Regions from separate parts of the Hamadaea sp. NPDC050747 genome, predicted to be linked through region 2. Evidence: riboswitches for the same ligand, from Rfam matches in the RefSeq annotation. Region 2 holds a riboswitch; the other holds the start of a gene.
What was found. A riboswitch is a leader RNA that binds a small molecule or an ion and turns the genes downstream of it on or off. The one in region 2 is predicted to bind thiamine pyrophosphate.
Positions count from the first base shown of each region.

Region 1: linked by a shared signal. The riboswitch ahead of thiE (thiamine phosphate synthase) and the one ahead of AB0H43_RS25645 (ECF transporter S component) in region 2 are both predicted to bind thiamine pyrophosphate.

Region 1 covers NZ_JBFAHM010000003.1:79,363-94,744, forward strand. The annotation lists gene AB0H43_RS06750 (leucyl aminopeptidase family protein) at 1-48, opposite strand, end outside; gene AB0H43_RS06755 (DUF3117 domain-containing protein) at 185-352, opposite strand; gene AB0H43_RS06760 (PaaX family transcriptional regulator C-terminal domain-containing protein) at 556-1,353, shown strand; gene AB0H43_RS06765 (enoyl-CoA hydratase-related protein) at 1,350-2,144, shown strand; partial or broken gene AB0H43_RS06770 (hypothetical protein) at 2,147-2,347, shown strand; gene AB0H43_RS06775 (DUF1003 domain-containing protein) at 2,460-3,029, opposite strand; gene AB0H43_RS06780 (CBS domain-containing protein) at 3,022-4,254, opposite strand; gene AB0H43_RS06785 (ATP-binding cassette domain-containing protein) at 4,364-6,064, shown strand; gene AB0H43_RS06790 (glycoside hydrolase family 18 protein) at 6,147-7,454, opposite strand; TPP riboswitch at 7,603-7,711, shown strand; partial or broken gene thiE (thiamine phosphate synthase) at 7,703-8,299, shown strand; gene thiO (glycine oxidase ThiO) at 8,482-9,459, shown strand; gene thiS (sulfur carrier protein ThiS) at 9,456-9,647, shown strand; gene AB0H43_RS06810 (thiazole synthase) at 9,650-10,444, shown strand; gene thiD (bifunctional hydroxymethylpyrimidine kinase/phosphomethylpyrimidine kinase) at 10,495-11,286, shown strand; gene thiC (phosphomethylpyrimidine synthase ThiC) at 11,365-12,888, shown strand; gene AB0H43_RS06825 (DinB family protein) at 12,896-13,393, opposite strand; gene AB0H43_RS06830 (hypothetical protein) at 13,556-14,665, opposite strand; gene AB0H43_RS06835 (uroporphyrinogen-III synthase) at 14,740-15,382, opposite strand, start outside.
Region 2 covers NZ_JBFAHM010000010.1:385,927-401,308, reverse strand. The annotation lists gene gatC (Asp-tRNA(Asn)/Glu-tRNA(Gln) amidotransferase subunit GatC) at 33-332, shown strand; gene gatA (Asp-tRNA(Asn)/Glu-tRNA(Gln) amidotransferase subunit GatA) at 329-1,804, shown strand; gene recO (DNA repair protein RecO) at 1,843-2,598, shown strand; gene AB0H43_RS25660 (isoprenyl transferase) at 2,634-3,419, shown strand; gene AB0H43_RS25655 (energy-coupling factor transporter transmembrane component T) at 3,751-4,485, opposite strand; gene AB0H43_RS25650 (ATP-binding cassette domain-containing protein) at 4,482-5,807, opposite strand; gene AB0H43_RS25645 (ECF transporter S component) at 5,807-6,397, opposite strand; TPP riboswitch at 6,489-6,646, opposite strand; gene AB0H43_RS25640 (permease) at 6,714-7,724, shown strand; gene AB0H43_RS25635 (TIGR03943 family protein) at 7,721-8,434, shown strand; gene AB0H43_RS25630 (acyl-CoA dehydrogenase family protein) at 8,598-10,511, shown strand; gene AB0H43_RS25625 (hypothetical protein) at 10,607-11,224, opposite strand; gene AB0H43_RS25620 (transcriptional repressor) at 11,402-11,800, opposite strand; gene AB0H43_RS25615 (metal ABC transporter permease) at 11,800-12,672, opposite strand; gene AB0H43_RS25610 (ABC transporter ATP-binding protein) at 12,891-13,649, opposite strand; gene AB0H43_RS25605 (metal ABC transporter substrate-binding protein) at 13,646-14,560, opposite strand; gene AB0H43_RS25600 (antibiotic biosynthesis monooxygenase) at 14,652-14,990, shown strand; gene AB0H43_RS25595 (hypothetical protein) at 15,002-15,382, shown strand, end outside.

The sequences.
Region 1 (15,382 bases), on a different contig from region 2:
GACCGTCGCTTCGGGGGCGGGCGTCGCGGCGAGCCGGAAGTCGAGCATGAAGCCCACCCTAGTCGAGAACGCGAACGCGCTGCCGCATCGGTCGGCCAACCGTCGCAGCAGCGCGTTCTGTGTTCATTTGTCGAGTCGATCCGCCGGTGGGCCAAGCCCCGAGGCGCGCCGGGAAGGCAGCGCCTCAGCCCACGGCCTCCTTCAGGGCCTCGCCGAGGCGAGTGGCCTCGTCCGGGGTCATTTCGACCACCAGGCGTCCGCCGCCCTCCAGCGGCACCCGCATGACGATGCCCCGGCCCTCTTTGGTGACCTCCAGCGGACCGTCGCCCGTCCGCGGCTTCATCGCCGCCATCTCTGTCTCCCCTCAGACTTCCCACCAGGGGCAGCGGGTCGCCCCGCCGCACGTCAGCAGTCCAGGAACGCACCGGATGGGTGGACCGGTGCGTGGTCCCGACCAATGATTTTCCCTGATGGCTGCCACGAAGCCCAAACCGGGCCGCCATCGATGTGACAATTGCTAGCCAAAAGGGCCACAAAGTGTAACAATTTGCGGCTATGCAGGCCCGGTCGGCGCTCTTCGATCTCTACGGCGACCACCTCCGATCCCGGGGTGGTCGCGCACCGGTCGCCGCCCTCGTCCGGTTGCTGGCTCCGGTCGGCATCGCCGCGCCCGCGGTGCGTACCGCGGTCTCTCGTATGGTGCGCCAAGGCTGGCTCGCCGCGACACGCACCCCCGCCGGTCCCGGCTATCAGCTGACCGCGCGGGCCGAGCGCCGCCTCGACGCGGCGGCCGCGCGTATCTACCGGACCAGCCGCGCCGGCTGGGACGGCCGGTTCGACCTCATCACGGTCACACTCCCCGCGGATCGGCGGCCGCGGGAACGCCTGCTGTCCGCGTTGTCCTTCCTCGGGTACGCCCGCCTCGGCGACGGGGCCTGGGTGGCCGCCCGCCCCTCGCCCGAGATCGACCCGATGCTGCAGGACGCCGAGGTGGCGTATGAGCGGTTCTCGGCGAGTCATTCCGGCGGGGTGCCCGGCGCGATGGCCCTCGTGCGGCGCGCCTGGGACCTCGCCGAGATCGCGGCCGAGTACGACAAATTCGTCGACGACCTGCGTCCGGTCGTCACCGCCGTCAGCGCCCGGACGCCCGACGAGCAGGCGTACGCCGCCCGGTTCCAGCTGGTGCACGCCTGGCGTGGTTTCCTCTTCTCCGATCCGCAGCTGCCGCTGGCTTTGTTGCCCGACGGCTGGGCGGGGACGGCGGCGGCCGCCTTCTTCGACCGCCACGCGGCCCGGCTGCGCCCGGCGGCCGACCGCTTCGTGACTTCGTGCCTCAGTGATGGGAGAGCCTGATGGATCCGCTGCTCGTCGACCGCGCCGCCGGCGTCGTGACGCTGACGATGAACCGCCCGGACGCGATGAACGCGCTGGACGTGCCGTTGAAGGAGGCGCTGCGGGACACCCTGGGCTCGCTCGCCGTAGACCCGTCGGTTCGCGCGGTCGTGCTGACCGGCTCGGGGAACCGGGCGTTCTGCGTCGGCCAGGATCTCCGCGAGCACGTGGGCTTCTTGAACAGCGGCGACGACACTCCGCTGCGGACGGTCACCGAGCACTACAACCCGATCGCGCTCACGCTCGCCACCCTGCCGGTGCCCGTGATCGCCGCCGTACGCGGTGCGGCCGCCGGCGCGGGCGCCTCGCTGGCGCTGCTCTCGGACTTCCGGATCGGCGGCCCGTCGACCAGCTTCTTGATGGCCTTCGCCAAGGTCGGCCTGGCCGGGGACACCGGGGCGTCCTGGATCCTGCCGCGCCTGGTGGGCCATGCGAAGGCCGTCGAGCTGCTGATGCTCGCCGAGCCGGTACGCGCCGGGGTCGCCCTCGAACTCGGGTTGCTGACACGACTGGCCGACGACGACGAGGCCGTGCTCCCGGCGGCGCAGGAATTGGCCGCCCGGCTGGCCGAGGGGCCGACTCGGGCGTACGCCGCGATCAAGCGGGAACTGGTCGAGGGCGCGGCCGGATCGCTGGCCCAGGCCCTCGCGGTGGAGGCGGAGGCCCAGGCGGAATGCGGGGCCACCGGTGATCATCGCGAGGGAACCTTCGCCTTCGTCGAGAAGCGGCCGCCTGCCTATAGTGGGGCGTGAGCAAGAAGTCCTGGCTGGTGAACGTGGCGTTGCCGATCGAGGCCGACTCCCCGGCGGAGGCGGTCGGCGAATACTGGCGTTACGTGGCCGAACTCGGCTCCGCCGAGCTGCCGGCCTACGTGTCACCCGTCGGAGACGAGCTCTCGATGATCCCCTTCGTCGGCGGCGAGGTCACCAACCTCGACCCGGAAGAGGATGACTGACGGTCTGGACGGACCCGGTCTCCACGTGCGACCATCGATGTGAGGCAGCACTTCGGCCGCGCGTCATGCCCCTTGCGGCGCGCGGCTTTTTCCTGCTCAGGACCGGTGTCGGCTACGACCGGTCGGTGTCCCACTCGTCGTCGAAGCCGTCGCGGCGAGTCGACGCCCGCAGCTCCTTCTGATGGTGCTTGCGCTCCAGCTGCGTCCGGCGATGCGCCGCCTCGTCCAGCTCCTCGGCCAGCCTCGACAGCTCCGACCGGAGGAAGTCCCGGGTCGCCACCTCGCCGAGCGCGATCCGCAGCGCCGCGATCTCCCGGGCCAGGTACTCGGTGTCGGCCTTCTGCGCCGCCGCCCGTTGCCGGTCCTGCTCCAGCGACACCCGGTCGCGGTCGGCCTGCCGGTTCTGCGCGAGCAGGATCAGGGGGGCGGCGTACGAGGCCTGGAGGGACAGGATCAGCGTCAGGAAGGTGAACGTGTAGGGGTCGAACCGCAGGTTCGCCGGAGCGAGCGTGTTCCACCCGATCCACAGCGCGATCACCAGGGTCATCCAGACCAGGAACTGCGCCGTCCCCATGAACCGGGCGATCGCCTCCGACCAGCGCCCGAAGGCCTCTGGGTCGAAACGCGGCATGTGAACCCGGCCGGGTTCGCGCGGCTGGTCCAGCCGCCGTCGCTCAGCCATGACGCTCCCGCCAATCCTCGGGGAGCAGGTGGTCGAGCAGGTCGTCGACGGTCACCGCGCCGACCAGCCGGTCACCGGCGTCCACGACGGGCATCGCGACCAGGTTGTACGTCGCCATGCGCCGGGTGATGTCGGCGAGGGTCGTCTCCGGCTCCAGCGGGTCGATGTCGTTGTCGACGATGCCGCCCAGCATGGCCGCCGGTGGTTCCCGCAGCAGCCGCTGGAAGTGCACCATTCCCAGATAACGCCCGGTCGGCGTGGCCATCGGCGCGCGGGCCACGAAGACCTGGGCGGCGACGGCCGGGGAGACCTGCGGCTCGCGTACGCGGGCCAGGGCCTCCGCCACGGTGGCGTCCGGGGTCAGGACCACCGGCTCGGAGGTCATCACCGAACCGGCGGTGCCCTCGGCGTAGATCATGAGGGCGCGCACTGACGCCGACTCGTCCGGCTCCATCAGATCCAGCAGCACCTGCTGCTCCACCTGGGGCAGTTCGGCCAGCAGGTCGGCGGCGTCGTCCGGGTCCATCTCCTCCAGGACGTCGGCGGCGCGTTCCCGGTCGAGGAGCGCGATGATCTCGACCTGGTCCTGTTCGGGCAGCTCGGCGATGACGTCGGCGAGGCGCTCGTCGTCCAGCGCCTTGGCGACCTCGTTACGCCGCGGATCAGGCATTTCCTGGAGGGCGTGCGCCAGGTCGGCCGGGCGCATCTTCTCGAGCACCGCCAGCAGCGACTCCGTGCCCTGCTCGGCCACCGGGGTCAGCAGGCCCTGCACCTCGTCCCACTCGACCTGATGCACCTGGCCACGACGGGTGAGCCGCCCGGTCACCTCGCGTACGGCGAGCCGGCTCAGCTTCCACTCGCCGTTCCGGTCGGGCTCCATCGCGACGTCCACGACGGTCGCCGGCTTGTCGCGGTCCACGATGGTGACCCGCCGATCCAGCAGCTCTTCGAGGACCAGCATCTCGCCCGGCCGCTTCTCGAAGCGACGGAGGTTGAGCGTGCCGGTGTTGAGCATGACGCTCTCGTTGTCGATCGAGGTCACCCGCCCGATGGGCAGGAAGATGCGCCGCCGCATGGGCATCTCGGCGACGATGCCGACGACCCGGGGCGGCTGCGAGGTGACCCGGGCCACCGCGTCGCGTACCCGACCCACCTGGTCGCCGTTGGGATCGAAAACGGCGAGGCCGGCGAGCCGCGCGACGTAAACCCTGGTCGTCGTGGCCACGACAACAGCCTAATCGGACTCCCGGCGCGTTACGCACAAGATCCCCGCGCTCCGCCCATGAGGAAATGCACGTGCGAGTGAAGGCCCTGATCAGGCAAGATTGCCCGCCGTGGGATACGTGGATGTGGCCGGCGTCGCACACACCCTGCCGGACGGCCGGGTGCTCTTCTCCGACGTCTCGTTCCGAGTCGGCGAGGGCGCCAAGGTGGCCCTGGTGGGGCCGAACGGTGCGGGCAAGACGACGCTGCTGCGGATGGTCGCCGGTGACCTGCCGGTGAAGACCGGCGTGATCAGCCGGTTCGGCGGGCTGGGCATCATGCGGCAGTTCATCGGCATGCTCGGCCACGGCCGGGCGGCCGGTGGCGCGCTCGGCGAGGACACCATCCTGGCCGAGTTGGCGTTGTCACTGGCCCCGCCCCTGGTACGCCAGGCGGGCGACCGCCTCGTGAAGGCGGAACGGGAGCTGGCGGCGACCGAGGCGCGTGGCCGGTTCAGCAAGTCCGCCGAGCAGGCCCAACTCCGGTACGCCGAGGCGCTGACCGCCTGGGGCGAGTCCGGCGGATACGAGTTCGAGGTGCTCAGCGACACGGTCAGCACCCTCGTGCTGGATCTGCCGTGGGACCGCACCCGGGACCGCCCGGTGCGTACGCTCAGCGGCGGCCAGCAGAAACGCTTCGCCCTCGAGCTGCTCCTCCGGGGTCCGGAGGAGGTTCTGCTGCTCGACGAGCCGGACAACTTCCTCGATGTGCCGGCCAAGCGCTGGCTGGAGCGGCGGCTGCGGGAGTCGGACAAGTCCGTGCTCTACGTCTCGCACGACCGGGAGCTGCTGAACCAGACCGCCGACCGGGTCGTCGCCGTGGAGGGCAACTCCGCCTGGGTGCATCCCGGTGGCTTCGCGAGCTGGCACGACGCCCGGTACGCCCGCCACGAGAAGATGGAGGAGGACCGCCGTCGCTGGGACGAGGAGCACGAGAAGCTCCGCCAGCTGATGCTGATGTACAAGCAGAAGGCGGCGTACAACTCGGACATGGCCTCCCGCTATCAGTCGGCGCTGACCCGGTTGCGCAAGTTCGAGGAGGCCGGCGCCCCGCCGCTGCCGCCGAAGGACCAGGAGATCAAGATGCGGCTCTCCGGGGGCCGCACCGGCAAGCGTGCGGTCATCTGCGAGCAGCTGGAGCTGGAGAACCTGACCTTCCCGTTCGACCTCGAACTCTGGTACGGCGACCGGCTCGCCGTGCTCGGCGCGAACGGCACCGGCAAGTCCCACTTCCTGCGGCTGCTGGCCCGGGGCGGGACCGAAGGCGTCACCAGCAGTGTCGACGGCGGTACGCACGCCCCGGTCGCGCACGGCGGAGTCGCCCGGCTCGGCGCGCGTGTCCTCCCGGGGCACTTCTCACAGACACACGATCGGCCGGAGTTGTTCGGGCGTACCCTCGTGGAGATCTTGTGGCGGGGCGACGATCATCGCCAGGGCATGGACCGGCACACGGCCATGCGCGCCCTGGACCGGTACGAGCTGGCCAAGCAGGGCGACCAGAAGTTCGACACGCTGTCCGGCGGGCAGCAGGCCCGGTTCCTGGTGCTCCTGCTGGAGCTGTCGGGGGCGACGCTGCTGCTGCTCGACGAGCCGACCGACAACCTCGACCTCGCCAGCGCGGAGGCGTTGCAGGAGGGCTTGGCGAAGTTCGAGGGGACGGTGATCGCCGTGACGCACGACCGGTGGTTCGCCAAGTCCTTCGACCGCTTCGTCGTCTTCCAGGGCGACAACGAGGTGGTCGAGACGTCCGGCCCCGTCTGGGACGTCCGCTAGGGGTGATCATTGCGCCAGCAATGCTGTAACAACGGACATTTTGTCGGCTGAAACAGCATGGCTGGCGCAATGATCACGCGGGTCAGGCGAGGCCGGTGTGGATGGCGGTGGTCAGGTCACCGGTCGCGGTGTCGCCGTCGAGCGACCAGACCATCGTCCCGCCGAGCCCGTTCGCCTTCACGTACGCCGTCTTCTGGGCGATCGACCGAGCGTCGTCGTAGGACCAGAAGCTGGTGCCGCTGAGCTTCCACACCGCCCCGGCGACCGGGTCGTAGAAGGTGGGGCCGCTCTTGGCGATGATCTTCTTGTAGTCGTCGATGCCGTCCTCGTAGGTGCCCCGGGCCGGCCCGGTCGAGGTCTGGTAGAGACCGTTGTTGGTGCTGGACACCCCGGCCCAGCCGCGGCCGTAGTAGGGGATCCCGAGGACGAGCTTGGCGGCCGGCGCCCCCTGCGCCCGGTAGTGCTGGAGCGCCTGGTCGGCGGAGAACCGCTGCGGCGCCGGGTCGGCGGCGGGGGAGTAGAGCTGGCCCTGGTGGTTCGAGATCGGCTCGTACGCCCCGTGCAGGTCGTAACCCTGCACCGTGGCGAAGTCGAGGTAGCCGAAGACGGCGGGGTCGATGCCGGCGTCGATCTTCGCCGGGTCGGCCGGGAGGAAGGCGGTCAGCGAGAAGGCCCGCCCGACCTGAGCCCCGTACGCGTCGAGCTGGGCGCGGAACTCGGCCAGCAGCGCCACGAAGTTCGCCTTGTCCTCGGGCCGGATCACGTTGCCGGTGTTGCCCTCCGAGGCCGGCCATTCCCAGTCGACGTCGAAGCCGTCGAAGACCCCGTACGCCGATCCCGGTCCACCTTGGACGGAGCTGCCGATGAGCGGCAGGTTGCCCTTCAGGAACATGTCGATGCAGCTGGCCACCATGGCCTGCCGGGACGCCGGGGTGAGCGCGGCGTCGGAGAGGTACTTCGACCACGACCAGCCGCCGATGGACAGCTGCACCTTCAGGCCCGGGTGCAGCGCCTTCAGCTTCCGCAACTGGTTGAAGTTCCCGGCCAGCGGTGTGTTGTACGCGTCGCCCACCCCGTCGACCGATTCGGACGCCTTGAAGCGCTTCTGGTAGTCGGCCCAGGCGTCGCCGACGCCGGCCTCGTTCGCCTCGAAGCACTTGCCGTCGGCGCCGACGTTGGCGAAGGCGTAGTTGATGTGGGTGAGCTTGTCGGCCATGCCTGAGGTGTGGACGTTCTTGACGGTGAAGTTCCGCCGGTAGATGCCCCACTGGGTGAAGTAGCCCACCTTGACGTAGGAGCCGGCGACGGCTGCGTCTGTTGTGGACGCTTGGGCCGGATTGGCGACGCCGGTGAGGGAAGCGGCTAGGACGAGGGCGAGAACAGCGCGCACGAACACCTCCGGATCGGGAAGCAGGTCGGAAGAAGTGAGCCGAAGGTATATTCGAAAGGTTTGTTAACCAATAGACGAATGGATGAGTATCACGTCGCGATCGTGACGCTGGTCTTGCGCTTCGCGACGCAGCGTGGTTAGTCTGCGCGAGACAACCCACGGGAGTCCGGTGCACCGGGCTGAGAGGGGGCTCAGTAGCCCCGACCGTAGAACCTGATCCGGATCATGCCGGCGCAGGGAGGAGTGCGATGCGGGTTCCCCGTCTTCACATCGTCACCGACTCGGTCGACATCGCGCGAGCCGCGCTGTCCGGTGGCGCGCCACTGATCCAGGTCCGCGTGGAGGACTCGGTCACCGACCGGGCCCTCTACGACCTCGCGAGCCGGATCGCGCCCTTGTGCGCGGAGCGCGGCGCGATCTGCGTCGTGAACGACCGGCCGCACATCGCGGTCGCATTGCGGACCGCGGCCGTCCACGTCGGAGCCGACGACCTTCCGGTGCACGCGACGCGTACGGTGCTCGGCGGCAGCGGCCTGATCGGAGCGAGCGCGCGAACGCCTGAGCGCGCGCGTCAAGTCATCGCGGAGGGCGCGGACTACCTCGGCTGCGGCCAGGTCAATCCCAGCTTCACGAAAGACGTCGCCGCCAACGTGATCGGGCTCGGCGGGCTGATCGCCGTCGTCGGGGCGGCGCAAGGCGTACCGGTCATCGCGATCGGCGGGCTCACCCTGGCCGACGTGCCGTCGGTGCTCGCGGCGGGCGCGTACGGGGTCGCGGTGATCGGCGCGGTCCGAGACGCGGCGGACCCCGCGTATGCCACCTCCGCCCTACTCGCGGCGGTCACATCGGCCACGCTCGCGACCCAAGATCCGCGCCAGATCAGGGATCACGGTCGAATCATGGCGCAAGATTCGACCGAGAACCCTGATCCAGCGCCAAAGGGGGCCGCGCGCAAGGGGGCCGCGCGCAAGGGGGCCGCGCCAAAGGGGGCCGAGCCGGAGGGTGCCGAGCCGGAGGGGGCGGGGCGGTGAGGGTCGCGGTGGTGGGCGCCGGGCCGATCGGTCTGGCCTGCGCGTGGCGGCTCGCCCGACGGGGGCACGCGGTCACCGTCCACAGTGACGGCGCGCCGGGCGCCTGGCACGCGGCCGCGGGCATGCTGGCCCCGGTCGCCGAGGCCGCGTTCGGCGAGCATCGCCTCACCGAGCTGCTGGTCGCCTCGGTCCAGGCCTGGCCGGCCTTCGCGGCGGAGCTGGGCGACGTCGGCTACGCCCGATCCGGCTCGCTGCTGGTCGGTGTCACCGCCGCCGACCAGGCCGAGATCGCGCGCTATCGCTCCTATCAGGACAGCCTCGGGCTGCCCGTCGAGGCGCTGTCCGCGGGCGAGCTGCGGCAGCGAGAGCCCGCTCTCCACCCAGGGGTACGCACAGGGGCGCACACGGAGATCGATGCTCAGGTGGACCCGCGCCGGCTGGTTGAGCGCCTGACGTCGGCCGTACGGGCGGCCGGGGCGGCCTGGGCCGGCAAGGTGTCCGACCTGTCGGAGGTGGACGCCGACGTCACGGTCGTGGCGGCCGGCTGCGGCACCGCCGCCCTCACCGGCCTGCCGATCCACCCCGTACGCGGAGAGACCCTGCGACTGCGCGGTGGCCCGACGCTGACTCACTTGATTCGCGGATACGTCCACGGCCGGCACGTCTATCTGGTCCCCCGAAGCGACGGCGAGATCGTCGTCGGTGCGACCTCGACGGAGGAGACCGATCCCCGGCCGAGCGCCGGTGGCGTGCACGAGCTGCTGAGCGACGCGATCGCCCTGGTGCCGGGCGTACGCGAGGCGGTGTTCGCCGAGGTCTCGGTGGGTTTCCGCCCGGCGACCCCGGACAACCTGCCGATCGTCGACGTCGTGCGGCCCGGCCTGGTGGTCGCCGCCGGGCACTACCGCAACGGGATCGCGCTGACGCCGTGGACGGCCGAGCGCGTCGTGACCTTGGTGGAGGCGGCCCGGTGATCACGGTCAACGGAACGGAACGAGATCTGCTCGGCAGCGTCGGCGAGCTGGTCGCGGTCGTCACGCCGGAGCGACGGGGAGTGGCCGTCGCGGTCAACGGCGAGGTCGTGCCGCGCGGTGAATGGGACACCTGCCTTCTCGCCGACGGCGACTCGGTGGAGATCCTCAGCGCGGCGCAGGGAGGCTGACCATGGACACTGCGCTCAAGATCGGCACCGATGTCGATCCACTCATCCTCGACGGCGGCGAGTACGCCAGCCGCCTCATCCTCGGCACCGGCGGCGCGACCAGCCTCGACGCGCTCGAACGGGCAATCACGGCCAGCGGAGCCGAGATCGTGACCGTCGCCCTCCGCCGCGTCGGTACGCATACCCGGGGTCTGGTCGCGTTGCTCGACCGGCTCGGGTTGCGCATCCTGCCGAACACGGCCGGCTGCTACACCGCGGCCGACGCGGTGCGTACGGCACGGATGGCGCGGGAGGCGTTCGGCACGAACTGGGTGAAGCTCGAAGTCGTCGGGGACGAGCGCACGCTCCTGCCGGACGCGGTCGAACTGCTCGCCGCCACGGGAACCTTGGCTGCGGAGGGGTTCGCCGTCTTCGCGTACACGGGGGACGATCCGATCCTCGCCCGGCGGCTGGCCGAGGCTGGAGCGACTGCGGTCATGCCCGCCGGCTCGCCGATCGGCTCGGGGCTCGGCATCGGCAATCCGTACCACATCGAGTTGATCCGCGAGTTCGTCGAGGTCCCGGTGATTCTCGACGCCGGAATCGGCACCGCCAGCGATGCGGCCCTGGCCCTGGAACTCGGATGCGACGCCGTGCTGGTGGCCAGCGCGATCACCCGCGCCGCCGACCCGGCCGCGATGGCGGCGGCCATGCGGCACGCCGTGCTCGGCGGACGGCTCGCCGCCCACGCCGGGCGTATCCCGCGCCGCCGGGAAGCGCGTCCGTCCACGGCGAATCTCGGGATAGCCGAATGGTGACTCACTCCTTGTCCGACAACGGATCATCCGCTCGGGCGACCGTAAAGGGCATGCAGACCCCACCAGTCGCGCTGACCGTCGCCGGTTCCGATCCGGGCGGGGGCGCGGGAATCCAGGCCGATCTGAAGGTCTTCGCCGCCCACGGTTGTTACGGGACGAGCGTCATCACCGCGTTGACGGCGCAGAACACGCTCGGTGTGCACGACCTCTACCTCATCCCGAGTCCCGTCGTGGGTACGCAGCTCGCCGCCGTGCTCGACGACATGCCGGTGGCGGCGGCCAAGGTCGGCATGCTCGCCTCGGCCCAGGCCGCGGCCGAAGTGGCGGCGCGGGCTCGCAACGGCGCCTTCCCACACCTCGTCATCGATCCCGTGCTGCGCGCCTCGACCGGCCGGAGCCTGGGCGTACGCGCGGCGATCGAACGGCTCCTCCCGTACGCGACGGTCGTGACGCCCAACCGGGAGGAGGCCTCAGCCCTGGTCGGTTGGGAGGTCACCACTCCGGCCGACATGGCGGGGGCGGCCTCGCAGCTCGCGTCGGGGCGCGGCGACGTCACCATCGTGATCACCGGCGGCGACCTGCCGGGCGAGGAGTCCGTCGACGTGGTGTGGACGCAGCACGGCGCGAAGTCGCTGCGGGCACGGCGGGTCCCGACCTCCAACAACCACGGCACCGGATGCACCTTCTCCGCCGCGATCACCGCCTTGCTGGCGCACGGGGCCGAGGTGGACAACGCGATCCGGCTGGCCAAGGAGTACGTCGCCCGTGCGCTCACCGGCGCGGTCGACTGGCGGCTCGGCGCCGGGGCCGGGCCGCTGGATCACTTCGAATGGCGGCGCTGACCGCATACGCGGTCACCGTCGGCGTCCACAGAAGAATGGAGGCTGCTTGTGGCCGCAGAAACCCGAAATCTCGCAGTATTGCGAGAGAAAGTGTATGAAGGCCCGCTGCAGGTGCCCAGCACCCGGCTGACCCTCACCGACGGGTCCACCGTCCAGCTCTACGACACCTCGGGGCCCAGCCGCGCTGTGCGTACCCGATGGATAGCGGAACGACGGCGGGCCGGACAGCCGACCACCCAGCTGGCCTGCGCGCGAGCCGGGATCGTGACTCCGGAGATGGAGTTCGTCGCGATCCGCGAGGGCGTGCCGGTCTCGCTCGTGCTGGCGGAGGTGGCGGCGGGGCGGGCGGTGATCCCCGCCAACGTCAACCACCCCGAGCTGGAGCCGATGATCATCGGCTCCGCGTTCCTCGTGAAGGTCAACGCCAACATCGGCACCTCGGCGGTCACGTTCGATCTCGACGAGGAGGTCGAGAAGATGCGCTGGGCGACGAAATGGGGCGCGGACACGGTCATGGACCTGTCGACCGGACCGCGCATCCACGAGACGCGGGAGGCGATCCTGCGCGAGTCGCCGGTGCCGATCGGCACGGTCCCGATCTATCAGGCGCTGGAACGGGTCAAGGGTGATCCCACCCGGCTGAGCTGGGAACTCTTCCGCGAGACCGTCATCGAGCAGGCCGAGCAGGGCGTGGACTACATGACGGTGCACGCCGGAGTGCTGCTGCCGCACGTGCCGTTGGCCGCCGACCGGGTGACCGGCATCGTGTCCCGCGGCGGGTCACTCATGGCCGCCTGGTGCCTGGCCCATCACGAGGAGAACTTCCTCTACACGCACTTCGCCGAGCTGTGCGAGATCTTCGCGGAGTACGACATCACCTTCTCGCTCGGCGACGGGCTCCGGCCGGGCAGCATCGCCGACGCGAACGATCCTGCTCAACTCGCGGAGCTGAAGACCCTGGGCGAGCTGACCACGATCGCCTGGGCGCACGGCGTACAGGTGATGGTCGAAGGTCCCGGACACGTCCCGATGCACAAGATCAAGGAGAACGTCGACCTGCAACAGGAGTGGTGCCACTCCGCGCCGTTCTACACCCTCGGTCCACTCACGACGGACATCGCGCCGGCATACGACCACATCACGAGCGCCATCGGCGCCGCCATGATCGCCATGTACGGCACCGCGATGCTCTGCTACGTCACCCCGAAGGAACACCTCGGGCTGCCCGACCGGGACGACGTCAAGGCCGGGGTGATCGCGTACAAGATCGCGGCGCACGCCGCCGACCTCGCCAAGGGCCACCCCGGGGCGCAGGCCCGGGACGACGCGCTGTCCAAGGCCCGCTTCGAATTCCGGTGGGAGGACCAGTTCGAGCTGTCCCTCGACCCGGACACCGCACGGGCGTACCACGACGAGGAACTTCCCGCGCCCGCCGCGAAGACCGCGCACTTCTGCTCCATGTGCGGGCCGAAGTTCTGCTCGATGCGGATCAGCGCCGACCTGCAGGCCGACCTACGCGAGTACGCCCAACAGGGCATGCGGGCGAAGTCGGCGGAGTTCGCAGCCGGCGGCGGGCGCGTCTACCTGCCCGTCGTCCCGTAGAACCGGGTCAGGCCCCCGTCTCGCCGTCGACGCATTCGCGGAGGAGGTCGGCGTGGCCGTTGTGGCGGGCGTACTCCTCGATCATGTGCAGATAGACCCAGCGCAGGTCGAAGGTGGTGCCCCGGCCGTCGACGAAGGTCTCGTCGAGCGACCGGCCGGTGACCGTCACCCGGGCCGCCTCGACCTCCTCCCGGAACGCCGCGAAGTCGGCCGCGGGATCCGACGACGCCGACCCGTTGAAGTCGTAGTCGGGGTCCTCCTCGGTGCAGAACAGGTCGCCGACGTCGGCCCCGTCGAACTGCCGCCGGAACCACCAGCGTTCCACCTCGGCCATGTGGCGTACCAGGCCGAGCAGGCTCAACGTCGAGGGCGGCACCGACTGCCGGCGGAGCTGGTCGTCGGTGAGGCCGGCGCATTTCATGATCAGGGTGTCGCGGTGGAAGTCGAGCCAGGCGTCGAGCTGCGTACGCTCCTCGCCGTGCCGAGGGGCCTTCGTGCGGTTCACAAGGGGTGCGGTCACGCCGGAGACGCTACCGTCCGCCCGCCACCCGTTTTCGCGGTCGCGCCCGCCGCCTCGCGCTGCCCGCGTTTGGCGCTGGATCAGGGTTCTGCGTCGAATCTTGGCCCAAGATTCGGCCGAGAACCCTGATCCAGCGGGAAGGTTTGGTCAGCCGAGGGGGCGGGGGACGTAGCCGCCGCGGTCCTTGGCCGAACCCGACGTCGTCGCCGAGGGGGCCGGCTCGCGCGGCTCGCCCAGTGCGGAGACCCAGTTCTCGACGGCGTCGTTCGTCGGGCGGGGCTTCGTAGTGTGCTTCGCACTCGGCTTCGGAGTGGGCGCGGACGTCGTGCTCGGTGCGGACTTCGCGGTGGGCGAGGGCTTGCGCTCGCGGCGCGACAGCGGGTCGCTCTTGGCGGTGAAGTCCGCGGAGTCGGCGGAGCCCGAGGCGTCCAGCGCGGCCGCCGCGAGCGTCCCGACGTCCGAGGCAGCGTCCGCGGCTGCGTCCTCGGGCTCCCGCCGGGGCGGCAGCGCCACGATGACCGACGCGACGAGGCCGGTGACGACCGCGCCCAGCGCGGCGATCCACGGCAGTTTCTGGAAGTCCGACGAGCCCGGACCGACGATGGCGTACGCCAGGGCGACGGTCGCCGGGCCGGCCGCGCCGCTGAGGGCGACGGCGAGCCGGTGGTGGTGGCGCAGCCGGGCGGTCAGCGCGACGACGACGCCCAGGAGAGCAGCGATCGCGGGCAGCCCGAACAGCTGGGCGTCGTCCACGACAGCGGGCGACAGCCCGAGCCCGGCCAGTCCGCCGAGGCGCGGCGGCTCGTCGGCCGACTTCGCCACGCCGCCCGCGATGAGACCCCACGTGACCAGGGCGTACGCCGCGGTGCTCCAGGCCAGCGAGCGCGCGCTGAGCATGGCGAACGCGAAGACGAGGCCGGCGGCCGCTCCGATGACCAGCGCAAGCCCGGCCTGCAACGCCGGATCGCCGTTGGGGATCTGCGCGTGCCGGGCCGGGAGGAGGGCGAGAGCCGTGCCCGCCGCGCCCCCGACACCGGCGGCGACAGCGGCGCTGACTCGAAGGCCGAGTCCGTAGGTGCGGGCGCCGACGGCGGTCCCCACGACGACCGCGATCACGGCGAACCAGCCGAGGAACACGGCCTGGGCCGCCCAGGCGTCGTTGTCGGCGTAAGTGCCGTCGAGGCGCAACACGTCCAGCACGGTGGCGACGCCGACCTGCCCAGCTCCCATGAGCGCCGCGAAAACGAACGCGGACACTGTCGCACGACCCCAGGTCTTCACGCGCCAGACGTTAGAGCCACCAGGCCGTTCACGCCAGTGGGGCGAGCAAATCAGTCCACGGGCAGGCGATAGCCGCGTTTGACGACGGTCTGGACGAACCTCGGACCGCCCAACCCGGCGCGCAGCCGGGCGACGGCCATCTCGACGGCGTGTTCGTCCGCGCCCCGGGGCAGCGACGGCAGCAGAGCCGCCCGGGAGAGCACTCGGCCGGCCCGGGTCGCCAAGGCGCGCAGGACCGCCATCGGCGCGGGGGCGAGCGGCTTGAGCTGTCCGTCCACCACGGCGGCGTGGCCGCGCAGAGTCAGCTCGTGCCCGGCGACGTGCAGCGTGACCGCCCGTTTGGGCAGCTCGTCGGTGAGTGATCGGACCAGTGCCCCGAGCCGGGCTCGGGCCGGGGTGACGACCGGAATGCCCAGATCGGTGAGCGGAGCCGCCGTCACCGTGCCGACGCAGGCGGCCAGCACGTCCGACCGCAACGCCTCGACACACTCGGTCCGCGCCGGTCCGGCCGCGTCCAGCAGCGCCTGGACGGCGGGAGCGGAGGTGAACGTGACGGCGTCGATGAGCCGGCCGTGCACGAGGTCGACCAGGCGCTGCAACGGGGCCGGGTCGTGCGGCGGCGCCCATCGGTAGACCGGCACCTCGATGACCTCCGCCCCGGCCGAGCGCAGGGCGGCGCAGAAGTCGGGTTGC
Region 2 (15,382 bases):
GAACTCCGCCGAACCAGTCAAGGGGGCAGAGCATGGCCGCCATCTCCCGCGAAGAGGTAGCGCATCTGGCGCACCTGTCGCGGCTTGCCGTCACCGAGCAGGAACTGGACGTCTTCGCCGGTCAGCTCGACGTGATCCTGCAGGCCGTCGCCCGGGTCGGTGAGGTGGCCGCCGCGGACATCCCGCCCACGTCCCACTCGGTTCCGCTGGTCAACGTGCTGCGTGAGGACGTCGAGCAGCCGTGCCTGACCCCGGCCGAGGCGCTGGCCGGCGCGCCGGACGCGTACGAGGACCGGTTCCGGGTTCCCCGCATTCTCAGCGAAGAGGAGTGACCGGCGTGATCAAGAAGACCGCTGCTGAGCTGGGCGCCCTCATCGCCAATCGCGAGGTGTCGGCCGTCGAGGTCGCTCGCGAGCACCTCGACCGCATCGCCGCCGTCGACGACCGCGTCCACGCCTTCCTGCACGTCGACACCGAGGGCGCGCTGGCCGCCGCCGAGGCGGTGGACGCCAGGATCGCCGCCGGTGAGCAGCTCGGGCCGCTGGCCGGCGTGCCGATCGCCGTCAAGGACGTGCTCGCCACGCGGGGCGTACCCACGACGGCGGGCTCGAAGATCCTCGAAGGCTGGCGTCCGCCGTACGACGCGACCCTGGTCGAGCGCCTGCGGGCGGCCGGCACCGTCATGCTGGGCAAGACCAACATGGACGAGTTCGCCATGGGCTCGTCGACGGAGTACTCGGCGTACGGTCCGACCTTCAACCCGTGGGACCTGGCCCGGATTCCGGGTGGGTCCGGTGGCGGCTCGGCCGCCGCGCTCGCGGCGTACGAGGCTCCGCTGTCGATCGGCACCGACACCGGCGGCTCGATCCGGCAACCCGGCGCCGTGACGGGCACCGTCGGCGCGAAGCCCACTTACGGTGGCACCAGCCGATACGGGCTCCTCGCCTTCTCGTCCTCACTGGACACGCCCGGCCCCTGTGCGCGTACCGTCGAGGACACGGCCTTGCTGCACGCGGTCATCGCGGGGCACGACCAGCGCGACTCGACGTCGATCGACGCGCCGGTGCCCGACGTGGTCGGCGCGGCGCGGCTCGGGGCGACCGGCGACTTGGCCGGCGTGAAGGTCGGCCTGGTCCGCGAGTTCTCGGGCGAGGGCGCCGAGCCCGGGGTGATGAGCGCGTTCCGCGAGACGGTCGAGGCGCTGACCAAGCTCGGCGCCGAGGTGGTCGAGGTCTCCTGCCCACACTTCTTGTACGCGCTGCCGGCGTATTACCTGATCGCGCCGAGTGAGTGCTCCTCCAACCTGGCGCGGTACGACGGAGTGCGTTTCGGCTTGCGCGTCGGCGACGACGGCAACCGGTCGCTCGAAGAGGTCATGTCGGCCACCCGTGAGGCGGGCTTCGGTCCCGAGGTCAAGCGGCGCATCATCATCGGCACGTACGCCTTGTCGTCCGGCTACTACGACGCCTACTACGGGCAGGCCCAGAAGGTCCGTACGCTGATCACCCGCGACTTCACCGCGGCGTTCGAGCAGGTGGACGTGCTGGTCTCGCCGACCACGCCGTTCGTCGCGTTCGAGCTGGGCTCCCGCACGTCCGACCCGTACCAGATGTACCTGGCGGACCTGTTCACCATTCCGACGAACCTTTACGGCGGCCCGGCGATCTCCGTGCCGTGCGGGCTGTCGGAGGGGCTGCCGGTCGGGTTCCAGGTCATGGCGCCGATCCTCGGCGACGACCGGATGTACCGGGTGGCCGCCGCCGTCGAGTCGGCCGTGGGGACATTCGCGCCGCCCGCTCTCTGACTCGTCGATTTGTCGTACGCGGACGGGAGGATGGTCGGATGCCTGGCATGCGCCGTCCTCTCCAACGCGACGACGCGATCGTGTTGCGTGTGCAGAAGCTGGGGGAGTCCGACCGGATCATCACGCTGCTGACCCGGCGACACGGGCGGCTGCGCGCGGTGGCCCGGGGCGTACGCAAGATGACCTCGCGCTACGGCGCCCGGCTGGAACCCTTCGGCCACGTCGACGTGCAGTGGGCCGAAGGCTCCGGGCTGCACACGATCTCCCAGGTCGAGGGGATCGCCCTGCTCGGCAAGCACTTCGTCGAGGACTATCCGCGTTACACCGCGGCGAGCGCGATCGCGGAGACGGCCGAGCGGCTGACCGCCGAGGAGGGCCAGCCGGCGCTGCGGCTGTTCCTGCTGACCTTGGGCGCGTTCCGGGCACTTGCCGACGGCACGCACTCCGGGACGCTCGTGCTCGACGCATACCTGCTGCGGGCGATGGCACACGAGGGCTGGGCGCCGGTGCTCGGTGAGTGCGCCGTGTGCGCCACTCCCGGGCCGCACCGGGCGTTCTCCGTCGCAGCCGGTGGCAGTGTCTGCATCCAGTGCCGTCCGCCGGGCGCCGCTCATCCGCACCCGGCCACGATCGAGCTGATGCTCGCCCTGCTCAACGGCGATTGGAAGATCGCCGACGCGGCCGAGGAAGCGCAGCGCCGCCAGTGCAGCGGGCTGGTCGCGGCGCACCTGCAATGGCACATGGAACGCGCGCTACGCTCTCTTCCTCTAGTCGATCGGGGAGAGCGCGCGTGATCAGGAAAGTCAGCCTCGGCCGCAGGTCGGCGCCCATGGAGCCGACTCCGCACCCGTCGGGCGCCCGCCCGCCGGCGCTGCCGTCCGGAGCGCTGCCGCGCCACATCGCCGTCGTGATGGACGGCAACGGCCGCTGGGCGAAAGAACGTGGACTCCCCCGGACAGAAGGCCATAAACGCGGCGAATACTCCCTTTTCGACGCCGTCGAGGGGGCGTTGGAGATCGGCGTCCCGTTCCTGTCGGCGTACGCCTTCTCGACGGAGAACTGGAAGCGCTCGCCCGAGGAAGTCCGCTTCCTCATGGGCTTCAACCGCGACGTCATCCGGCGTCGCCGGGATCAGTTCGTCGACCTCGGCGTACGCGTCGTCTGGTCGGGCCGGCGCGGCCGGCTCTGGAAGAGCGTGATCGACGAGCTGGAGACGGCGGAAGAGATGAGCCGCCACAACTCGAAACTGACCCTGCAGTTCTGCGTGAACTACGGCGGTCAAGCCGAGATCGCCGACGCAGCCGCCGCCATCGCGCGCGACGTCGCCGAAGGCCGGATCAGCCCGGACCGGGTGAACGAGAAGCTCTTCGCGAAGTACCTGTACCACCCGGAGGTCCCCGACGTGGACCTCTTCCTGCGGCCGTCCGGTGAGCAGCGCACCTCCAACTTCCTGATCTGGCAGAGCGCGTACGCCGAACTGATCTACATGGACGTGCTCTGGCCGGACTTCGACCGCCGCCACCTCTGGCACGCCTGCGAACTGTTCGCCCAGCGTGACCGGCGATTCGGCGGCGCGCTGCCGAACCCGGTCCCGCCGCCGCCCGCGTCCGCCTGACCCGGCCCGCTTCCGCCTGACCTGGCCTGGTTCCGCCTGACGCCGCCTGCGGGCACCGCGCCGCCTGCGGGCACCGCGCCGCCTGCGGGCCCCGCTGCATCGCAAGATCATGGTCATTTCCATGTCGCCATAGCGACGCAGAAATGACCATGATCACGGATGATCCACCACGGTCAATCAACCGGCCTAGCGTGCCGGTCGTCGCAACGTGCCAAGCCCGGAACTCGCTGTTGATCAGAGTGCTAGGGAGTTGATCATGCCGCCCGGGGCACGACGCGCCGGTTGATCACGACCGTTAGTTCATGATCGCGCGGAAAGGGGGCGGGCGGCGTTAGCGAGCGATGACGAGCGAAGCGAGGAGGAGCGCAGCGAGAAGAAGGGCCCAGTCGGCGAGCCCGAAGGGCGAGGGCCGGGCCACGGTCCGGGGCGTACCGGAGTCGAACCCCCGCGCGTCCATGGCCTGAGCGAGCCGAGTGCCCCGGCGGATGGCCCCGACGAGCAGCCCGAACGCCGTTCCCGCGAACAGGCGTACCCATCGCAGGGGGTTGCCGCCCGCGTCGATGCCCCGGGCGCGCCGGGCCATCGAGATGAGCCGCCATTCTTCGCCCAGCAGCCCGACCAGGCGGAACGCGGCCAGTGCCCCGATCGCGAACCGTGCTGGGGCTTTGACGTGCTGGATCAGGGAGTCGGCGAGGTCGGTCGGGTCGGTGGTGGCGTATACGAGGACGGCGGGCAGGGCGAGGGCGAGCAGCCGCAGCGCGTAGCTCACCGACAGCGACAGGACCGAGGTGGTGATCACGAACGGTCCGGCGTCCACCAGCACCTCGCCGGAGCGGTCGGCCGCGAACAGCGACAGCGAGATCACGACGCTTGCCGCCCCCAGCAGCGCCGGCCAGGCGCGCCGCAGCAGTCCCCAGGGTGTGAGCCCGAACAACGGCGTGATCAGCAGGGTCAGCAGCACGATGCCGCCCAGAACGGCAGCGTCCAAAGTAGTCAGTGCGGCCAAGGACAGCAGCAGGGCCGAGCCCAGTTTGGCCACGGGGGCACGTCGAGCGAGCACAGTCACAGCTGAACCGTCCGATCGGCGAGCACGGAGACCAGGGCGGAGTCGTGGGTCACGATCAGCAGGCCGTGGCCGGAGTCGCGTAACGAGGCGAGCAAAGCGACCAGCTCGATCCAGGTGCGACGATCTTGCCCGAAGGTCGGTTCGTCCAGGATCAGCAGTCGCGGCGCGGCGGCCAGCGCGGTCGCCACGCTCAGCCGCCGGGCCTGGCCGCCGGACAGCGTGAACGGATTCGCGCGGGCCAGTTCGGCCAGGTGCAGGCGGTCCAGCAGCTCGTCGACCCGCGCGGGCGGCGTACCGCCCAGGGCCAGTTCGTCCCGGACGGTCGCGGTCACGAACTGATGCTCCGGGTTCTGGAACACCGATCCGATCCGGGTCGCGAGCACCGCCGCCCGCCACTTGTGCGGCGGGCCGTCCGGCGTCACCACCGCGCCCGCCGCCGGTCGCAGCAGGCCGCCGAGGGCCAGGGCCAGCGACGACTTGCCCACGCCGTTGGGGCCGGTCACGGCCACGGTTTCGCCTTCTCGAACTTCCAGATCCTGATACGCCTTGAGGCGTACCCGGAGATCCTGAGTGGAGACGAGGGTGCGACCAGGTGGCGCCGAGGCGCGCTGAGCCGGGATCGGATGGCCGGGTACCCACACGCCGGCGGCGGCGAGCTCGTCGCCGAGTGGACCGGTCAGCAGCGACGGGGGTCCGTCGGCGCGGACGCCGCCGCCCGGGTCGAGGACCACGACCCGGGTGATGAGCGGCAGGACCTCGTCGATGCGATGCTCCACCAGCACCACCGTGACCTCGGCCTCGACCGCTTCGCGCAGCGTCTGGCGCACCTGAGCCGCGCCCTGCGGGTCGAGATTTGCCGTCGGTTCGTCGAGTAGCAGCAGGTCCGGCCGGGGCGCGAGGGTCCCGGCCAGGACGAGCCGCTGTTGTTCCCCGCCCGAGAGCTGGTCCGTACGCCGATCGCGGCCGTACGGAAAGCCGACTTCCCGCATCACCTCGTCGACCCGGGGCCAGATCCGGTCGGCCGGCCAGCCGAGGTTCTCCAGCCCGAACGCGACCTCGTCGCCGGAGCGGCGCATGACCAGTTGCGAATGCGGGTCCTGGAAGACGATGCCGGGCCGGCCCTCGACCTTCAGGACGCCCTCGGACTCACCCGACGACGTGGGCAGCAACCCGGCCATCGCCGCGAGCAGCGTGGACTTGCCCGCCCCGGACGGGCCGAGCAGCAGCACCCGTTCGCCGCGGTCGATCCGCAGGTCGACGCCGCGGACCGCCCAGGCGCGGCGGCCGGCGTGCCGCCACCCGTACCCGTCCAGGGTCAGCATCAGACCAGCTCGCGCGTACGCCCGGAGGGGAACGGGTCCAGCACGCCGGTGCTGGACAGTCCCCGGGCCAGGGCGAACGAGCCCGCGCCCGCGATGAGGGCGCCGCTGGCGATCTGGATCAAGGCGTAGGTGATCTGCCACGACGCCGACCATTCGCCGTACGACGTGGTGGTCAGGTCGAGGATGGTCGCGGCGGCCCCGATGAGACCACCGGTGAGCAGGGCGTTCGGCAGCCCCCAGCGCTTGTACGCGCCGATGGCGAAGCCGAGTTCGCCGGCCGCGCCCTGAGCGAGGCCGTAGTAGAGGACGGTGACGCCCCAGGCCGAGCCCAGCAGCGCGGAGATGATCGCCGCGACCAGCTCGGCGAACAGGGCGGCGCCCGGCTTGCGGACGATCAGTGGGGCGAGCACCGCGGGCAGGAACCACACGCCCGTGATGGCGGCCCCGGCGGGCGGGAAGCCCGCGAAGGCGGCGTTGAACGGCCCGAACCACAGCTGGTTCCAGGCCCAGAAGACGACGCCGAAGGCGACGGCGACGACGGCGGTGACGACGATGTCGACCGTCCGCCACCGGTAGGTGCTGCTGTTCATGGACGACTCCTAGTTCGAGGGGGGAACCAGGAGAAGACGCACGCCATGCCCTCATGATCCCAAGGCGGGATTGCTGGCATGGCGCAAACGATGAGGTGAAGACCGAACTCCCTACGCTGGCATCGGCGGCCCTCCCCAGGGCGACGCCTTGTCCAGATCAGGTTCGAGGGTCTGCGACCGCCCGGTCGGCCCGCTCGGGCCGTGGGGCGGGACGCACTCTCAGCGCTGTGCGCTCCCCTGTCCGTCTGATGTTCAGTTGTATGTTCCGTTGTGGGGCGTAGGCTACACCGCTTTCGGGCCGGTAGCGTACCGGTTCGTGACGACCGTCTCCCCGACCCGGCCACGGCCGCCGGAAGAAGCACCGGCCGGACCGCGACGATGGCGGGTCGGCTCCGTCGAGGTGCTCGCCGTCCTCCTCGTTCTCCTGGTCTTGTTCCGTACGCAGGTCGCCGACCTGATCAACGGACCCCGGATCAGCACGTGGACGACGGTTTTCGTCTCCGTGATGGTCCAGGCGACCCCGTTCCTCGTCTTCGGGGTGGTCCTCTCGGCGGTGATCGCGGTCTTCGTGCCCCGGAGCTTCTGGTCGAAGGCGTTGCCGAAGCACCCCGCGCTGGCGGTTCCGGTAGCCAGCTGTGCTGGGGTGGTGCTCCCCGGCTGTGAGTGCGGCTCGGTGCCCATCGCGGGCTCGCTCATGCGCCGCGGTGTCACGCCGGCCGCAGCGCTCGCCTTCCTGCTGGCCGCCCCGGCGGTGAACCCGATCGTCCTCACCGCGACGGCGGTCGCGTTCCCCGGGCAGCCGCAGATGGTGGTGCTCCGGGCGATCGGCAGTCTGATCGTGGCGACCGGGATGGGCTGGCTCTGGCTACGGCTCGGCAAACCGGAGTGGATCAAGCTGCCGGCCCGGCCGGACCTCGACGACCAGTCGAAGTCCCGGGCCTTCTGGGCGTCCTGCCGCCACGACATCATCCACGCGGGCGGCTTCCTCGCCCTCGGCGCGGCCGCGGCCGCCACGATCAACGTGCTCGTCCCCGAGAAGTGGCTGCTGGCGGTCGCGCAGCGGCCGGTGCTGAGCGTCCTGGCCTTGGCGGTGCTCGCCGTGCTGCTGTCGATCTGCTCGGAGGCGGACGCCTTCGTCGCCGCGTCGCTGTCGCAGTTCTCGCTCACCGCCCGGCTCGCCTTCCTGCTGGTCGGGCCAATGGTGGACCTCAAGCTGATCTCGATGCAGGCCGGCGTCTTCGGGCGCCGGTTCGCCACCCGGTTCGCTCCGGCCACCTTCGCGGTGGCGACCGGGGTGGCCGGCGTCCTGGGGGTGATCTTCCTGTGAACCGGCAGGCGCAAGCCGTCATCATGCTGCTGCTCGGCGGGGCGGTACTCAAGATCAGCCTCGGCGACCTCTACCTCCGGTACGTCAAGGAGGGGCTCCGGCCGTTCCTGGTCCTCTCCGGAGCACTGCTCGTCGCGGCGGCCGTCATGACGCTGTGGCACGAGTACCGCACACCGGGAGAGCCGGAAGACCACGGTCACGATCATTCGCATGGTGGACCCGCGGTGGGCTGGCTCATCATCGCGCCGGTGCTCGGCCTGCTGCTCGTCGCGCCGCCCGCGATGGGGGCGTACGCCGCCGGCCAGTCCGGCACCGCACTGTCCACTGCGGCCGAATCGGACTACCCGCCGTTGCCGCCGGGCGACGTCGTGCCGATCACCGTCCTCGACTACGCCTCCCGCGCCGTCTTCGACAAGGGCGTGTCCCTCGGCGACCGCAAAGTGAAGCTCGTCGGCTTCCTCGTCACCAGTACGGACGGCAAACAGGTGCTCGGCCGCATGATCCTGTCCTGCTGCGCGGCCGACGCCCGCCCGATCAAGGTGGCCTTCGCCGGCCAGGGGCCGACCGGGATGGCCGACGACTCGTGGGTCGAGATCGTCGGGACGTTCACCGATCAGACCATGCGGGACGCGGTCAACGACGAGATCATCCCGTACATCTCCGTGGTCTCCTGGCGGCCGGTCGATCCGCCCAAGCAGCAGTACGAGTAGCCCCCTTTTGCGCTGGATCAGGGCTCTCGGTCGAATCTTGCCCCAAGATTCGACCCGGAACCCTGATCTGGCGCGAATGGCAGAGCACCTACCGGCGGGTAGGACTGAGCAGTAACGTATAGGGCGACACCACTTGATCCCGTCCCACCGGGGGTGTACGCGAATGACCGCGACCGATGCCAAGCCGCAGGTGACCGCCGCGCAAGCTCGGGAGATCCTCGAGTCGAGCCGCGACGAGTGGAAGAAGCCGAGTTTCGGCAAACAACTGTTCCTGGGCCGGTTCCGGCTCGATCTGATCAGCCCGTGGCCACAGCCGGATCCGGCCAAGGCCGCCCGAGCCGAGGAGTTCCTCCCGAAGCTGCGGGAGTACCTGGCGACCAACGTCGACGGCGCGCAGATCGAGCGGGAGGCGTTCATCCCGGACGACGTCTTCGCCGGCCTCGCCGAGCTGGGCTGCTTCGGCATGAAGATCGATCCCGAGTACGGCGGGCTCGGTCTGTCCAACCTCCACTACTGCAAGGCTCTGATGCTGGCCGGGTCGGCGAATCCGTCCATCGGGGCGCTGCTGAGCGCACACCAGTCGATCGGCGTACCGCAGCCGTTGAAGATGTTCGGCACGCCGGAGCAGAAGAAGCGCTTCCTGCCTCGGCTGGCGGCCGGCGAGGTGTCGGCGTTCCTGCTCACCGAGCCCGACGTCGGGTCGGACCCGGCCCGGATGCGGACCAGCGCCACTCCGGTCGAGGGCGGCTACAAACTCGACGGCGTCAAGCTCTGGGCGACCAACGGGACGGTGGCGACGCTGCTGGTCGTGCTGGCCCGCGTACCGAAGTCGGAGGGTCGTAAGGGCGGCATCACGGCCTTCGTCGTCGAGAGCGAGTCGGCCGGGATCACCGTCGAACGCCGGAACGCCTTCATGGGCCTGCGTGGCCTGGAGAACAGCGTGACGCGGTTCCACGACGTGTTCGTCCCCGAGGAGAACCGGATCGGCGAGGAAGGGCGCGGCATGCGTGTCGCCCTCGGCACCCTCAACACCGGCCGGCTGTCGCTGCCCGCGTCGTGCGTCGGCGCTCTCAAGTGGTGCACCGGCGTCGCGCGGGACTGGGTCGACGAGCGAGTTCAGATGGGCGTACCGATCGCCAAGCACGAGGCCATCGCGACCAAGCTCGCCTTCATCGCGGCCACCACCTACGGCGTGGAAAGCATGCTCGATCTCTGCTGCATGCTGGCCGACGACGACCGCAACGACATCCGCATCGAGGCGGCGCTGATCAAGCTCTACGCCTCCGAGCTGGCCTGGCAGGCCGCCGACGAACTCGTGCAGATCCGGGGCGGGCGCGGCTTCGAGACCGCCGCTTCGCAGGAGGCCCGGGGCGAGCGGGGCGTCGCGGCCGAGCAGATCCTCCGCGATTTGCGGATCAATCGCATCTTCGAGGGCTCGACCGAGATCATGCACCTGCTCATCGCGCGGGAGGCGGTCGACCAGCACCTCAGCGTCGCCGGGGACATCATCGACCCCAAGGCCCCGACCGGCCGCAAGGTCCGCGCGGGCCTGCGCGCCGCCGGGTTCTACGCCCGCTGGCTGCCCACGCTCGTGGTCGGTCGCGGTTCCTTCCACGGGTACGCCGACTACGGCGACCTGGGCCGGCATCTGCGGTACGTGGAGCGGTCGTCGCGCAAGCTGGCCCGGCAGACGTTCCGGGGAATGGCCCGCTGGCAGGGCCGGATGGAGTACAAGCAGAGCTACCTGGGCCGGATCGTCGACATCGGAGCCGAGCTGTTCGCGATCGCGGCGACCTGCGTACGCGCCCAGGCGTCCGGCCGGCCCGAGGAGCGGGAACTCGCCGACCTGTTCTGCCGGCAGGCCCGTGATCGGGCCGAGCGGGCGTTCCGCCGGTTGCACCACAACACCGACGCCGACGACGTACGCGGTTCGTCCCGCATCGTCGACGGCCGGTACGCCTTCCTCGAAGACGGCATCCTGCCGCCGCCGGAGTCGGGGGAGTGGGTAGCGACCTGGGAGCCCGGCCCGTCCACTGAAACCGACGTACGCCGTCGCCTCCCGCACGTCCAGCGCTGACCCTCTCGCACCGCCCTACTCGGGCCGCTGGATCAGGGTTCCAGGTCGAATCTTGCCCCAAGATTCGAGCCAGAACCCTGATCCAGCGCTGTCGGCTAGCGCGGCGCGAGCCGCGTACGCAGGCCGAGGCGGCGTAGTTCCAAGGCGGCCAGGCTGTCCATGGTGCCGGGGTCACCGGCGCGCCACTGGCTGGCCGTGTCGTCAGGGAGGGTGGCGAGCCGGCGTAACGGAGCGCTCGTGAGTGCTCGCAACGCGAGTAGTTCGACACCGCCCCGACGGCGCCGCAACCGGCTCGCCGCGCTGGCCGCCCGCACCCACCGCACCCGCAACGGCAGCCACAGCACGAGCGCCAGCAGGACGGGCAGACCGCCGATGGCCCAGCCCAGGATGAGGGCGAGATCGTGGACGACGTCCTGCTGACCCTGCCCGGCTTCGGCCAGCGACCGGGCGGCCTCGGCCGCCTTGCCGAACGGTACGCCGAGCTTGTCGCCGACCAGAGGGATGCCGTCCGCTTTGGACTGTGCGTCGGCGAGGTTGTCGGCCAGCCCGGTGCCGGCGTCCTCCATCTTGCGGCCCGGTGCGGCCAGCTTCATGATCAGCTCGAACACCCGATGGCCGAGCCAGATCCAGGCGGCCGTCCAGGCTACGACGAAGACGTCGGCGAAGAGCTGGCGGGCGAACCGGAAGGGCTTTTCCGCGTAGAGCTTCGGCATACGTCCATAGTGCCCATTCGCCGCCGCGAATAGGCCTTACGCCCCGAGGGTGGCATGCTGCGTCCCCAAGCATGATCGTTGCGTCAGGCATGCTGTTTCGGCGGACAAATCGCCGCCCGAAACGACATGGCTGACGCAATGATCACGCGAGCGGGGGCGGGTGGCTGGGCGCAGTGATCAGGCGGAGGGGGAGGCGGCGCAGGCCGAGCATGTGCCGAGCAGCTCCAGCGTGTGGCTGACGTCGGAGTAGCCGTGTTCGGCCGCCACCTTGGACGTCCAGCTCTCCACGGCCGGCCCCTCGACCTCCACGGTCGCCCCGCACGAGCGGCAGACCAGGTGGTGGTGATGGGTGTCGCTGCACCGCCGGTAGAGGTGGTCGCCGCCGGGCGGCCGCATGACGTCGATCTCCTCGGCTTCGGCGAGCGCCTGCAGCGTCCGGTAGACCGTGGTCAGCCCGATCGTGTCGCCGCGATCGCGCAGCATCGCGTGCAGTTCCTGGGCACTGTGAAAGCCGTCGACCTCGGCGAGCAGAGCCGCGACGGCGGTGCGCTGACGGGTGTTGCGCGGAGCGGTCATCAGCGATCCACTTTCAGGAGCACATCGGGTGGGTCGCAGGCCGGGTGGCCGGCCGGGATCGACCGCCGCCGCCAGGCCCGCAGGCCCGCCGATCCTACCGCCACGACCAGGAACAACGCGATCGCGAAGAGGACGACGGTCGCGCCGACGGCGGTGTCCGACGGCCCGGCGATCACCACGCCGAGGACCGCGCTGGTCAGTCCCAGCGCCATCGACAAGGCCATCGTGCTGCGGAAGCCGCGGGTCACCAGCTGCGCGGTCGCCACGGGCACGACCATCAACGCGCTCACGAGCAACAAGCCGATCGAGCGCATGGCGGTGGTCACGGTCACGGCCGTGGTCACGGCGACGATCACATTGAGCGTACGTACCGGCAGGCCGGCGACTTTGGCGTACTCCTCGTCCTGGCAGACCGCGAACAGCCAAGGACGCAACCCGATCGAGACGACCAGGACGGCCACCCCGAGCACGACGATGGTGACCATGTCGGCGTTCGTGATGGTCAGCGGAGAACCGAAGAGGAACGCGTTGAGGCCCTGACTGGCGCCGCTCAGTCCGATGAGGAACACGCCGCCGGAGATGCCGCCGTAGAAGAGGATGGCCAGCGCGATGTCGCCCGAGGTCTTGCTGCGTTCGCGGATGATCTCGACCGCGACCGCGCCGATGATCGCCACCACCGTCGCGACGAGCACGGGCGACTTGTGCATCAGGACGCCGATGCCCACGCCGGTCAGCGCGACGTGGCCGATGCCGTCGCCGATCAGCGACAGCCGCCGCTGCACGAGGTAGACGCCGAGAGCGGGCGCGGTGAGCCCGGTGATCGCGGTGCCCAGCAGCGCATACTGCATGAATTGATAAGCAAAGATGCTCATGCGATCACCGTCCTGCGGCCGGCGACCGCATGAGTGAGACTGTGCTGGCTGATGATCGACCTGCGGTCGCTCATGCGATCACCGTCCTGCGGCCGGCGACCGCATGAGTGAGATTGTGCTGGCTGATGATCGACCTGCGGTCGCTCATGCGATCACCGTCCTGCGGCCGGCGACCGCATGAGTGAGACTGTGTTTGCCGATGATCGACCTGCGGTCGCTCATGGGGCTTCCCAGAGACTCGGCGGGTTGTGCGGCGCGTGCGGGTGGACGTGGTCGTGCTCCGGATGGGCGTGGTGCCCCGCCGGTTCGGGCACCGCTCCGTCGTGCGCCACGAGTCCGTCGTGCAGGACGACCGCGCGGTCGATCAGCGGCGTCAACGGTCCCAGCTCGTGCGCCACGAGGGCCACCGAGCCGCCCTTGGCCACGAAGTCGCCGAGCGCCCCGGCGAAGGTCTCCTGGCTGGCCGCGTCCACCCCGGCCGTCGGTTCGTCGAGGATCAGCAGCTCCGGCTCACCGGCCAGCGCGCGAGCGATCAGCGTACGCTGCTGCTGACCGCCGGACAGGGTCGCGACGGGATCGCGTACCCGATCGGCGAGACCGACCGCCTCGATGGCCGACGTCACCGCCGCCTTGTCCGCCGCGGACGCCGGACGCCACCCTCGGCGGGCGAGCCGCCCGGCCGCCACGACCTCGCCGACCGTCGCCGGTACGCCTCCGCCGGCCCCGAGCCGCTGGGGGACGTAGCCGATCCGGGACCACTGCCGGAACCGGCGCAGCGGCGTGCCGAAGAGGCGGACCTCGCCGGCGGCCAGCGGCACGAGTCCCAGCGCCGCCTTGATCAGTGTGGACTTGCCGGACCCGTTCGCGCCCAGCAGGGCGACGACCTCGCCGCCGTGCACCGTCAGTTCGACGCCACGCAGCACCGGGCGATCGCTGTACGCGACCACCCCGTGCCGGACTTGCAGGACCTCCGTCACGAACACCCCAGTGCGCTCTGCAACGCCGTCAAGTTCTGCCGCATCACCGAGAGGTAGTCGCCGGTGGATCCGGCGGGCAGCCCCTCGAGCGGATCGAGGACCGCCGTCTTCGCCCCGACCTCCTTGGCGATCGTCTCGGAGATCTTCGGGCTGACCAGCGTCTCGGAGAAGATCGTAGTCGCGCCGTACTTCTTCGCGTCCGCCGCGATGTGCGCCAGCGCCTGCGCGGTCGGCTCCTGCTCGGGGTCCAGCCCGGTCAGCGCGATCTGCGTCAGGTGGTAGCGGTCGGCGAGGTAGCCGAAGGCGGCGTGGCTGGTGAAGATCTCCTTGCGCTGGCAGGTCTTCAGGCCGGTCGCGAACTCCATGTCCAGTTCGGCCAGGTCGGCCGCGAGCTTCGCGGAATTGTCGGTGAACTGCGCCTGGTGGGCCGGGTCGGCGGCGGCGAACTTGGCCGCGACGGACGCGGCGACGGTCGACAGCCGGGTCGGGTCGAGCCAGACGTGGGGGTCCTTGCCCTGCAGCTCCGGCGCTTCGGCCGCCTCCTCGCCGGTCGCGGTCAGCGTCGGAACCAGCGAGAGCACGTCGATCGCCTTGTCCTTCGCCTGCGCATCGATCGCCTTGTCCACCTCGGGCTGCAGCCCCTTGAGGTAGACGACCACCTTCGCCTCGGCGATCTGCGCGAGCTGCTTCGGGCTGAGCTCGAGGTCGTGCGGCTCCGCGCCCGGCGCGGTCAGGTTGGTGACCTGGACGGCGTCGCCGCCGAGGCGCTGGGCGACGAACTGGAGGGGGTAGAAGGCGGCGACCACGGACAGCTTGCCGTCGGCGCTCGGGTCGTCCGTCCCGCACGCAGCCAGGCCGCCGGCGACCAGAACGCCCGCCGTCGCGACCGTGAGGAGGTGGCGAAGTCTCATGGTCACCACTTTCCCCTAAATGAGAATGATTGTCAAAAGCGTTTTCATGTTGGGACCCATTACGCTGTACAACCGGAGGAGGACGATCAGGATGCTGGTCTTCAACAGGTTCGTGGTCAGCCCCGAGTCCGGCGACGGGGTCGAGGCTTTCGTCGAGCGCGCCCACGCGGCACTGGCGGCGTTGGCCGCCCGGCCCGGCTACCTGCGCGGGGAGCTGACCCGGTCGCTGGACGAGCCCGCGTCCTGGTGCCTCGTCACGGAATGGGCCAACGTCGGAGCGTACCGGCGGGCGCTGGGCGCCTTCGAGGTGAAGATGACCGCCACGCCGCTGCTCGCCGAGTCGCTCTACGAGCCGGTCGCGTACGAGTCGCTCGCCAGCGCCCCGCCCGGCGGACCCGTCGAGCCGCGGACGAGCGATCGCGTTGTATAGAGTCGGTGACCGTGACGCAGCCCACGCTTGAGGGCGTCCCGCCCGGCCCCGGCGCCCGGCCGCCCTTCGTCGCGGCCCCGACCGAGGGGTCGACCACGCGCCTCTGGTGGGGGCTCGGCACCGGAGCGGCCGCGCTGCTGCTGTTCTGCGGCGGCGGCATCGCCCTGCTGGTCGGGCTCGCCATCACCGGCGTACGCGCGGTGGAGGATCAGGCGAATCAGACCGTCACCCGCTATCTCGACGCCCTGGAGCGGGGCAAGCCCGCCGAGGCGTACGACCTGGTGTGCGAAGAGATGCGCAAGCGCTACGACCTGGACGAGTTCCAGGCGCTGGAGCGGGATGTCACCACCAGCACCGGCTACACCCTCGGTGAGGTGGATCTCAACACCCTC